2 regions of the Paenibacillus sp. 2RAB27 genome follow, and region 1 is predicted to be linked to the other one. Evidence: a T-box and tRNA genes for the amino acid it is inferred to sense, from the RefSeq annotation. Region 1 holds a T-box; the other holds one or more tRNA genes.
What was found. The T-box of region 1 lies ahead of leuS (leucine--tRNA ligase). A T-box ahead of a tRNA ligase gene usually reads a tRNA of that ligase, here a tRNA-Leu.
Positions count from the first base shown of each region.

Region 1 (7,260 bases):
TAGTTGTGGGCCTGCTTTTCTAGCTAGCTTTATTCAAGCATTCATTGATGCGGCTGTAGAGGAAACGGGTATTTCTGCTGAAGAGGCCACATTGCTGGCAAGTGAAATGACGTTAGGTACAGGAAAGTTACTTACTACGGGAGGCTTCAACCCTGTTAGCTTACAAAAGCGGGTATCTGTTCCTGGAGGCATTACGGCAGAGGGTTTGCGTATTTTGGAAAAAGAGCTTTGCGGAGTTTTCTCTCAAGTTATTAATGCGACACATGCGAAATATGAAGAAGACATTGAGAAGGCTGAGCAGCTTTTCGCCTTAAATCAAAAGCAGTAGCCTTCCCAACGCATTACACCTTCATTTCTTAACTTACAACGATGTTGACTAATTTACCCTTTACAACAATCAATTTGCGAACGGCCTTTCCGGCGGTCGCTTCTTTGACTTTGTCGAGTTCAAAAGCCATTTTCTCCATCGCTGCTTCATCTGTATCTTTGGAAATCATCACACGATCAACAATTTTCCCATTGATCTGCACAACGATTTCAACTTCATTATCCACGGTCCATGCTTCATCATAAGCTGGCCATGCTTCGTACGTAATGGATTCCACGCCGCCTAATTTCTCCCAAAGCTCTTCTGCTAAGTGAGGTGCGATCGGGGAAAGCATTTGCACGAAGTTTTTCATTGCTTCTAGTGGCAGGCGCTCTGTTTTGTAAGCCTCGTTGACGAAGATCATCATTTGGCTAATCGCAGTATTGAAGCGAAGCGCATCGAAATCTTCCGTAATTTTCTTGATCGAACGGTGCCATGTACGTTTGAATGTATCGCTGCCTAGCGTTTCATCCCCGCTGATTTTGGCGTGGACCTGACCGTTATCATCAACGAACAGCCTCCACACGCGATTCAAGAAACGGTAGATCCCGTCTACTCCTGTTGTATTCCACGGTTTCGTCGCTTCCAATGGTCCCATGAACATTTCATAAATACGAAGTGTATCCGCACCTTGATCGCTCACGATATCATCTGGATTCACAACATTGCCGCGTGATTTACTCATTTTCTCCATGTTCTCGCCAAGAATCATCCCTTGGTTAACAAGCTTATGGAAAGGCTCTTTGGTATGGACAAAACCTAGATCGTAAAGCACTTTATGCCAGAAGCGCGCATACAGCAAGTGAAGAACTGCGTGCTCTGCTCCACCGATGTATAGATCAACCGGCAACCATTGCTTTTGCAGCTCATCCGAACAGAAGGCTTGATCATTCTTTGGATCGATGAAACGCAGATAATACCAGCAGCTTCCCGCCCATTGTGGCATCGTATTCGTCTCACGACGAGCTTTCATACCTGTTTCTGGGTCAATCGTATTCACCCATTCAGAAACGTTAGCAAGCGGTGACTCCCCAGTACCGGACGGTTTGATTTCATCCACTTGTGGAAGCAATAATGGCAGTTGATCCACAGGAACAGGTTTCATGGTGCCATCTTCAAGGTGAAGAATCGGAATCGGCTCACCCCAGTAGCGTTGACGGCTGAACAGCCAGTCTCTCAAACGGTACGTTACTTTGCCGCGGCCTTTACCATTTTGCTCTAACCAAGCGATCATATGGCTGATGCCTTGCTCGATGTTCATTCCATCGATTGGACCGGAATTCACATGTTTGCCATCGCCTGCATAGGCTTCCTTCTCCACATCTCCGCCTTGGACCACTTCGATAATTGGCAAATCAAATTGCTTCGCAAATTCCCAGTCACGTTGGTCGTGTCCTGGAACCGCCATGATCGCCCCTGTGCCGTAACCGCCAAGGACATAATCAGCGATCCAGATTGGCACTTTCGTGTCATTAACTGGGTTGATCGCATAAGCTCCTGTGAACACACCTGATTTGTCTTTCGCCAAATCAGTACGCTCCAAATCGCTTTTGCGTGAAGCTTTCTCTTGATATTCTTTGATGGCTGCTGATTGCGCTTCTGTTGTGATCTGTGCAACAAGCTCATGCTCCGGCGCTAATACACAATAAGTTGCTCCGAACAATGTATCTGGACGAGTTGTAAATACCGTAAGGCTCTTCTCGCTTTGACCCTCAATCGCGAATGTAACTTCTGCACCCGTTGATTTCCCAATCCAATTGCGCTGCATATCCTTAATACTTTCGGACCAATCAAGCTCCTCAAGATCTTCAAGCAAACGCTCCGCATACTCCGTAATTCTCAAAATCCACTGACGCATCGGTTTCCGAATAACCGGATGGCTACCACGCTCGCTTAGTCCGTCAATAACTTCCTCATTTGCGAGTACAGTACCTAGTGCCGGACACCAGTTAACTGGAACTTCATCAACGTAAGCAAGACCTTTATTGTACAGTTGGATGAATATCCACTGCGTCCATTTGTAGTACTCCGGATCCGTCGTGCTAATCTCACGATCCCAATCGTAAGAGAAACCAAGTGATTTAATTTGACGGCGGAACGTATCAATATTTTTTTTCGTAAATTCACGCGGGTCATTTCCTGTGTCTAAAGCATATTGCTCAGCAGGAAGACCGAACGCATCCCATCCCATCGGGTGAAGGACATTAAAGCCTCTCATCCGTTTGAAACGGGAAACGATATCTGTCGCTGTGTAGCCTTCTGGATGCCCTACGTGCAAGCCAGCACCGGATGGATAGGGAAACATATCCAAGGCATAAAATTTCGGTTTATCCGAATTTTCCAATACCTTAAATGTTTTCTTCGCATCCCAGTAGGCCTGCCATTTCGGTTCAATGGCTTGTGGGTTATAGCCTTGTTGTTCTTTTGTTTCTTTCAATTCTTGTGTCATACCTTCCATGCCTCCCTAAGTTACTGCTCATGTATGCAAATACGCACAAAAAAACCTCACATCGCTAGCGGATATCGCTAGGGACGAGAGGTATAATTCCCGTGGTACCACCCTAGTTAACACAAGGCGTTCTTCACCTGTGTTCACTCTGCCCCTTAACGCGGGTGAGACGATCCAGCTAGCGCATCTGATCAAGGATCAGGCGGTTCACCTTCTAGCTCCGAGGCGAGTTCTCTAGACGAACATCTGCCGGCTCACACCCTAGCTCCGACTCTCTRAAAGATGCTGTACAAGGTACTATTCCTCATCTAAGCTTTCCATACAACTGATTAGCTTTGATTATATGTAAAATAATGCCGAACTGTCAAGCCGAGGGCAAATCCTGTCATCAGTATTATTTTTTCGCAATAAAGAAAGCGCGCTCCGTCTTCTCTGTTGGTTGTTCCCACGTAAAGTCGGCTGCTTGATGCACCTCACGAAAACCTACCTCGATCAGCATTTGTTCCAACCACTGCAAGCGATACGCTCGTTGTTCATGCGTTTCGTCAATGCGACGGAAGGTTTCCTGCTGGCCGCTGTCCTTAACGAAGATCGTTAATTCATGTTCAATCTGAACACGTTCCTCATCTAATTCGCTTGTCCAAATGTAAGCAACATCGTCTTCGTTTAGAAAAAAAGGCTGCGATTCTGCATAGGCGAACAATTGCTGTGGCGGATGTACGTCAAAGAGGAATAACCCACCTGGCTTGAGTCCCGCCCATGTTTGACGGAAAGCATCCACAATATCCTCTTCCTCTAGCAAATAGTTGAGGCTGTCACAACAAGAGATCGCGACATCCACTTCCTCGCCAAGCTCCCATTCACGTATATCTTGCTGAATCCAACGAATGCCACCGCCGCGAAGTTGGCTGGGCTGTTCGCTATACTTCTGCTCAGCGACAGCCAACATATCCTCGGAGAGATCAATGCCACTCACCATAATGCCTTCAGCAGCCAATGGAATCGACAAATTACCTGTTCCGCAACCTAAATCAACGAGCGTTGCAGGCTTTACGCCAAACCGCACGAAACTTTCCTTAATAAATCGAAGCCAGTCTTCATACGGCATGCTGTTCATCAAGCGATCGTACGTGTAGGCGAATTTTTCGTAACTCATCTCAGCCTTGCGTCTCCTCTTGTTTCAGATAGGTCCAATCTGCTTCCTGATAGATGAGCCCATCTTTCATAAGTTTACCTAAGGCACGTTTGAAGGCTGCCTTACTTAGTCCGAATTTATCTTTAATTACATCAGCTTGTGTTTTATCCGAAAATGGCATCGCATTTCCTGGGCGTTCACGCAGCACTTCAAGAATGCGATCTGCATCTTCATCGCGTCCTTTTTCCTTAGGAAGCCTCATGGATAGATTAACTCGTCCATCTTCTTCACGGACGAAAGCAATCCTAACATCCACTTGCTCACCTACGCGAAGTAACCGTGTACGCTCTTGTGGGATGATAAGACCGATGACGCCATACCCTAGGACTCCTGCTTCACATATGACAAAAGTACCCATTTGCAGAGGGCGATACACCCGTGCTTTCACCCATTGGTTCGTCCAGCTCGATGGCGCTCTCACACAAAGCGGTGCCAAATCTTCTTCAAGTGCCAGCTTCGCAATCAATCGACCTTGTCGGTCGTGTGCAAGCGTTGCAAACACTTTGTCCCCAACTTGAGGGCGAAGATCTTCGAACTCAGGCACATTGCGATATGGTAAAAGAAGATGACGCCCTAGACCCATTTCTAAGAAATAGCCAAAACGCGGATGAATATCAACAACCTCTAGAAGCCCCACCTGACCCATGGTCAGAAGTGGACGTTTCATAGTGGCCATGATTCGATCCTGAGTATCGTGGAATAAGAAAACTTCCACTTTATCTCCCGGACTAATTCGATTATCTACGATTTCCGCGTATGGTAGTAGAAAATCTTGGTAGCCATCCGTGAGGAAAAAGCCGTTTGGTGGAACTTCCCTTGCTACCTCTAAGGTAACAAGGGATCCTGCTTCCATTCTCATACGCGTTCCACAACTTTAGCATCGGACCAAAGTCTTTCGATGTTATAGTATTCACGGTCATCACGATGGAAAACGTGGAGAACAACATCCCCTAAATCAAGCAGTACCCATCTTGCGGTATCAACGCCTTCAAACCCTCGAATATGAACACCATGTTCGTGTGCTTTTTTACGAGCCTCGCCCGCAATCGCTTGAACTTGTGTTTCCGAATTCCCGTGACAAATAACGAAATAATCAGCAATTAAGGATACACCTTTCAAATTCAGGCTAACGATATCTGCCGCTTTCTTGTCTTCCGCTGCCTCAACAACGAATGCTAATATTTCTTCTGGGTTTTTACTCATGCAATCATCCTCCATGTCATTAGGTGTGTAGTTGTATTTGTTCCAATAAATCATTCCGTGTCAGAATTGTTAATGGATAAATGCGCTTTCCTTTGGAAATCAAGAAGTTGATCGTGGAGTCAAAACCGGCAATCAACGCGCGTTCAAGACTCGTCTTTGCCAGTTCACGAATAGATTCGACTCCTGGAAAATCACGACCTGGCTCCATATAATCTGCCAAGCAAACAATTTTGTCGAGCAGCGTCATCTGTTCTCGACCAGACGTATGAAACCGAATCGCATCTAAAATTTCCTCGTCGTCGATCCCGAATTGCGTCTTCGCGATGAAAGCGCCTGCGTGTGAATGCCATAGCTCCTTATCGAAAACTAACAAATCTTGCGGTAAATCGTTCTCACGAATAATCTTAGCTTGCTCACCAGTTGGCCAATACTTGCAATAATCGTGCAAAATCGCTGCAACATCCGCTTTGACCGCATCCCCGCCAAATCGTTCAGCCAGCATAACGCTCGTTTCCATCACACCAAGCGTATGCTGCCAACGCCGCTCCGGCATTTGCTCCTTCACAGCTGCCATGAGGTCTTCACGTTTCATATAAGCCATTCACCTCCATGAATTGCCCAACCTTATCTGGCACAAGATACCTGACAGGATCCCTCTTCTGCCTCAACGCCCGAATAGCTGTCGATGATATTTCAACGAGGGGCATCGGAACAAGCTTCACTCGGTTTCGTATATGTTCGGGAAGCTGTTTCAAGTCCAGTTCATAACCAGGTCTGGCTAATCCAATAAAATGAATATGCCGCACGATGTCATCGATGCGATGCCACTGCGGCAAATACTGAACCATATCCGCGCCAATAATGTAAGTGAACGCGATGTCCGGATATTGCGATTTCAACAGCTCGATCGTATCGATACTATAAGATACGCCGCCTTTGTTAATTTCGATATCGATAGGACGAAAAAAAGGATTGCCTTCTGCAGCAAGGCAAACCATCTCCCAACGCTGCTGGCTCGTTCCTTTTGGGGCATTAGGTTTATGCGGCGGGACGTTCGCTGGCATTAGCCAAACCTCGTCCAAGCCCCCTTCCACCCTCGCACGTTCAGCTGCGATTAAATGACCGGTATGAATGGGATCGAACGTGCCTCCCATAATTCCGACAAGCATACGTCCACCTCATTAGCGCGGCAGTTCAATCTTCTTATTGTCACGCGATTCTTTGTACAACACAACGATTTTACCAATAACCTGAACCAGCTCCGCGCCTGATTTCTCGGACAACTCCGCTCCGACTTCTTGGCGATCTTCACCGCTATTGTTGAGCACGGTGATTTTGATCAATTCACGCACCTCAATAGCTTCTTGAATGTGACGAATTAAATGCTCATTTACGCCACCTTTACCTACTTGAAAAATTGGATCTACATGGTGCGCCAAAGAGCGCAAATGTCTTTTCTGTTTGCCTGTTAACATGGATGTCCCTCTATTCATTCTTATTCAGTTAATGACTGTTCTACCACCTGTCTCATCGCCGCAACCGGCGCAGGGGTTCCCGTCCAATACTCGAAGGCATATGCGCCTTGATAAATAAACATGCCAAGCCCGCCATGAATGCGCGCGCCAATTGCTTCCGCTTCACGAAGAAATCTCGTGATCCGCGGGTTATAAATAAGATCACTAACGAGATGATGCGGTCGGAGCATGTGAAGCGGTAAAGGGAGCTCATCAACATTAGGATGCATACCCGCGGAAGTCGTATTCAGGACGAATTCAACATTGTCCACAACGTTCTCCAGCTCGTCCATCCCTAAACCAACGGTTTCGGTGAAAGCGCCAATTGTGGCTGCCAATTCGATTGCACGCTCCTTGGTACGATTCGCGATATAAATGCAGCTCGCACCTTCTTTCGCAAGTGCATAAGCTACACCTCTCGCCGCGCCGCCTGCCCCAAGAACTAGAACTCGTTTACCTTTGAGCTCGATGCCCGTCTCTTCTTTCAAAGAACGAACATATCCGATCCCATCCGTATTAAAGCCTTTGAGCT
Region 1 is NZ_JBFRGR010000017.1:48,402-55,661, forward strand. Features, by position in the region: gene comER (late competence protein ComER) at 1-328, shown strand, start outside; gene leuS (leucine--tRNA ligase) at 357-2,816, opposite strand; T-box leader at 2,893-3,136, opposite strand; gene AB4114_RS21640 (class I SAM-dependent DNA methyltransferase) at 3,211-3,972, opposite strand; gene AB4114_RS21645 (CvfB family protein) at 3,974-4,870, opposite strand; gene rsfS (ribosome silencing factor) at 4,867-5,214, opposite strand; gene yqeK (bis(5'-nucleosyl)-tetraphosphatase (symmetrical) YqeK) at 5,234-5,806, opposite strand; gene nadD (nicotinate-nucleotide adenylyltransferase) at 5,796-6,383, opposite strand; gene yhbY (ribosome assembly RNA-binding protein YhbY) at 6,396-6,689, opposite strand; gene aroE (shikimate dehydrogenase) at 6,710-7,260, opposite strand, start outside.

Region 2 (4,513 bases), on a different contig from region 1:
TTAACTGTGTTAGGTTATCAACAATGGATATATGGGGATAACTATCTGATACTCGATCACGATGGCCCGCGTTATGTGGGATTGGATGCTTCGCTAGCGCTTGGGAAGATCTATCCGTAGTCAGAGGGAACTAGGATACGCTATTTTGTAGCTTTGTGCCAAAAATGTTCCGAAGGGGAACGTCAGTGTCTTATCTAGCCGAAAATCGCAGGAAACTGGCAAATTCGGATAAATAGAGCACTCTCGTTCCCCTTCTCACTAAAATGATTCGATTTTATGTAAATAACGCACCTACGATCCCCTCATCTTTTATGATTCGCATAACGTGTGATCCCTGATGGGATACTTGACATCACTTAACCAAACTGTTATCTGTTTCACAACAAAAAGTGGCTGATCACATGTAGAAGATTCTACAAGTGACAGCCACTTTTTGCACATTTCACCATGCTCATTTTCTCGGCTTCGTCCGCCCAAACAACATCCGCGTCGCCAATGGCAGCATCCCAAACCACCGTGTCTGCCAACCCTCACGTTGTTCCTTCATCGACGCTTTGGCTTGTTGGCGAACTTCCTTCGGTGTGTCGATATAGGTAACGACTTGTTGGGTTATGTACTTCACAAGATCATCGCTTTTTGCCATACGCCCACCTGCCTTTTACCCTTATTGTAACCAGAGCAACAAGGCTTTAAACTACACGAAGACAGGTGGCAGGCCGCTACTTATTGCCACTCACCCTGGTCTTCCGCCGCTCTCTGCAATAATTTTATCAGCAAAGGATTTAATCGTGCCACAGCCTAATAGCATTGGCTTATTATCGCACTGTAACAGCAAGGTTTGAGCATTCGTATCCCAGGCATATTGGAAGCCAACATTCATGCTGACGACTGAGATCGTAAATTTGCCTGATGCTGTGTTAGGAATAGAGAACCCCTGCCTCCTACCTACTTGCTGCAGTGCTCTGAATACGGAAGGCGAAATCCCTTTATACATCCATGTGCTACAAGTTGCCATAGGTTTTCTCACCTCTTTCAATTAGGATCATTAAATTGTATGAGGCAAGAGATGAAATCGTGCATATTTCAATAAAAAGCCTATCGCCCGATCGTTGCATTTGCTTCTAATCCCGTCCAACAAACATAAGCTAGAGTAACTAGAGAGAGAAAGAGGTGTTGGTTTGAATGTGGGAACTAATGCTTGCAACCGAGCAGCTTGACATTTATATGGATGAAGTCAATCTTAAACTCGAGATCCGAATTAAGTCAGAACGGGATTTAGTTCCTTTAACAATTCGTATGAACCATACAGATTTGACCCAGTTAATCTATACCCTGCTGGAAATCAATCGAAGTTTTCGAGGAGACATTCCTTTTTTTCATACGAAAAAGCTGCCAGGCAAAGCTTAGCCTTACAGCAAAAAAAGCACGATGCACTCCCCCACATGCGTGGTTCGGAGCCATCGTGCTTTTTATCATCGTGTGCTGATCCGATGTTTTAGTTTCTATTGATTCCCGCAATGGAAGCGATGAACCGCAAAATATATAGGAACAAGTTAATAAAATCTAGATAAATATTCAATGCAGCAAGTGGCACGGCTTCCGCTGCAACACCGTTACGATACTGTGCCACATCATAGAGCACCCAGCCGCTGAAGATTAGAATCCCCACCATGGACCATACCAAATTCATCATGGATCCAAAATGTAAGAACATCCCAAGCACACTCATGAGCACAAGTCCTATTGTTCCAGCAAACAAGAACCCGCCCAAGAAACTGAAATCACGCTGGGAACGGTGAGCATAAAAGGCCAATGAGCCGAAAATCGCTGCCGTTGCAAAAAATGCACCCGATACCACGCTAGCCCCAAGCTGACCGCCGTAAGCCATGATGACCGGATATAGCGTCACGCCCGAAATAGCTGTAAATGCGTAGAGAAAGCCGTAACCAATATTTTTGCCGCGAATGCGAATCACGATAGCGGCTACCAGCATCGCAACCTCTGCAATGACGAAAAGCATAACCATGGATGGCGGTACAACCATCGCGCCAATCAATGTTCCAAGAAATGAAACCAATAGGGAAATGGCAAACGTTTGAAGCACATGTGCAAAGCTGCCGGATTGTGTGATCGTTACTGTTCTATCCATGCAATTCAGCTCCTTTTAGATATAAAGAAATGTACAATCTATCCTATGTATTATACCTGTAATTCATGAAAACCGCTACAGGGGGACGGTTGGACAAGAAAACACCCTTTCCTGAGAAACCAGAAAAGGGTGTTTCGAGCGATGCGATCAAGAGGACTCGAACCTCCACGGGGGTAAGCCCACACGGACCTGAACCGTGCGCGTCTGCCAATTCCGCCATGATCGCGTTTACAAAATTAATATACCATATGACGCAAAAGCTCGTCAATGAAACTTTTGTCACTAGGTATAATTCGGTGACCACTTCCTAAACCTAATCCKAAAGGAGGTATGACCTATGAATGAAGAAGAAATCAAAGCACTAGAGCCGAAATATACGGGCAATCAGCGTCATTTGACCGAGGGTGAAGCAGAMGGGATCGTTCACGATCCGAATTTCAAAAACGAGAATGAAGATGACGATATCTCTGACATGGATGCATTAGCCGTCGGTCTCTCATATGGCATGTTTCGTAAAACGTAAGCCGAATACTTAACCAACCGAGGGGGGCCCAAGAGCCAGCTATGTGGCGGGGCCCTCCTCGTTGGCATTTTGAAGACTTACATTGATGAAACACGCCGTTTCTCCCGCGCAACTCGATTTTCGGCTTACACCGCTGGAAGCGCCTTTCTTACGTGCATTACCCCTGTGAATTCAACCAATCACGCTTGCTCATTTCAAGCTTATATAACTGGCCAGAAGCTAGGATAGCTTCATGGACAGTTCTTCCAATCAAGTACCCCAGCGTCGTTGCTGTACCCGCATAGCGAAATGTTGTTCCTCTGCCTGTTGCAGCAATCAACACGGCATCTGTCGTTGTTCCTGTTGCGATTTGACCATTCACGGTAATATTCAATGACTGCAAAGCTGCAGCTTTGGCTTCCGTCGCGGTAATAACCGCATTTACCATGGCCGCATCCGTCAAACTACCTTCGATGACAACGATTGTATTAATCGTGCCTGGATAGAGCGAAGCGGCTGGCAAAATGGCCCCTGCTCGCGCTTTATTTCCCAGACCGACGGTCACCCAAGCGCCAATACGAAGTGATTCGTCCACATTAACCGCGTCTACCGACTGGACACCATGTTCTTCCGCAAGTGGCCAGGCCAATTCGCTAAATCCAACATCATTCACCCACGCCGCGGTAAGCATACCAGCCGTATCTTGAGGCTTCAGCCCTTCTCGAACAATGAAAGCTTCCATCTCTACCAACGGGTCGGTTTCGTTATACGACTTGTCCACTTGTCGATTCATCAACACCCGATGGTGACCAAAACCACCACCCCACGGAGAGGAATTCAATGTTCGCAGCGGATTGTCACTAGTAATCTGCATATATCGCCCGTGTGGCGATACCACTTGCTTCATCCCAACACCAGCGATTAAACTTCTAGTGGAAGTTTCCTCTCCCTCACTCTGCATCATCGGACAAATCATCCGGCGCTATCGTTTCCTGAGGCAACATGAACGCTGGCGGCCTTTCATTCTCATAAGGCTGATACACGTATCCGCGGGCAAGCTTGACGACTCTCCGGTTTTTTTTGCGAATAAGAACCGTCTCATCATCCCAAGCTACAACAATGCCACGCACATCGTTCGCTGGACTGACATCTCGAATGACACGCAGCAGTGTGCTATCTACGCGATATTGATCCAATTGTTCTTCTGTAATCATCTATGTAGCACCTCCATTATAGGCATAATTAAAATCATCTATTCTTCCTAAGCATACACCAATTCGCGATTCGGTGAAACTTTACATAAATCCATTCATCTTCGGTTAACTTAACGAGGACGAAGCACGCGATAAGGCAAAGGCTAACTCATGCCTACCGTAAGGGGGATATTACAATGGAGAAGAGAACGTACTACATCAATGTAGGCACGGGAGAAGTACTCGAAGACAGCACAGCACTTGATTATGAATTCGAAATATCCGCAACGGAAGATGATATCGCCAAACTGCAGGAGCTTTTTGAGGAAACCGATAATTCGTCTCAAGGCAGCTACGCGACTTCCTGGCTCCCCTGGAAAGTGTACTACTCCAACGAAACGAATCAGGAATATGATTACTATTTAACCGAAGTGTATCGTACGCTGCACCGACTTGGTTCTGAACAAACGAAGCGGCATATCGAAACGATGAACGTTTTAGAGAATGGCATCTAACGGTAGCCGACCATTTGCAAAACAGTAAAAAGGCCAAGAATCCTTATGGAATTCATTGGCCTTTTGTCATATATGGGTTATTTAACTTACATGCTCTTTCGAATCGTTCGTTTCAAACCAGAAATCAAGGACTTTGCTTGACATCACACGTTTC
Region 2 is NZ_JBFRGR010000011.1:43,192-47,704, reverse strand. Features, by position in the region: gene AB4114_RS17020 (hypothetical protein) at 1-120, shown strand, start outside; gene AB4114_RS17015 (YqzE family protein) at 452-643, opposite strand; gene AB4114_RS17010 (hypothetical protein) at 734-1,015, opposite strand; gene AB4114_RS17005 (hypothetical protein) at 1,183-1,407, shown strand; gene AB4114_RS17000 (Bax inhibitor-1/YccA family protein) at 1,496-2,149, opposite strand; tRNA gene AB4114_RS16995 (tRNA-Leu) at 2,292-2,375, opposite strand; gene AB4114_RS16990 (hypothetical protein) at 2,487-2,672, shown strand; gene AB4114_RS16985 (adenosylcobinamide amidohydrolase) at 2,830-3,615, opposite strand; gene AB4114_RS16980 (hypothetical protein) at 3,602-3,865, opposite strand; gene AB4114_RS16975 (hypothetical protein) at 4,042-4,359, shown strand; gene AB4114_RS16970 (hypothetical protein) at 4,441-4,513, opposite strand, start outside.
Region 2: it encodes a tRNA-Leu, which carries the amino acid that the T-box ahead of leuS (leucine--tRNA ligase) is inferred to sense. The anticodon was not compared.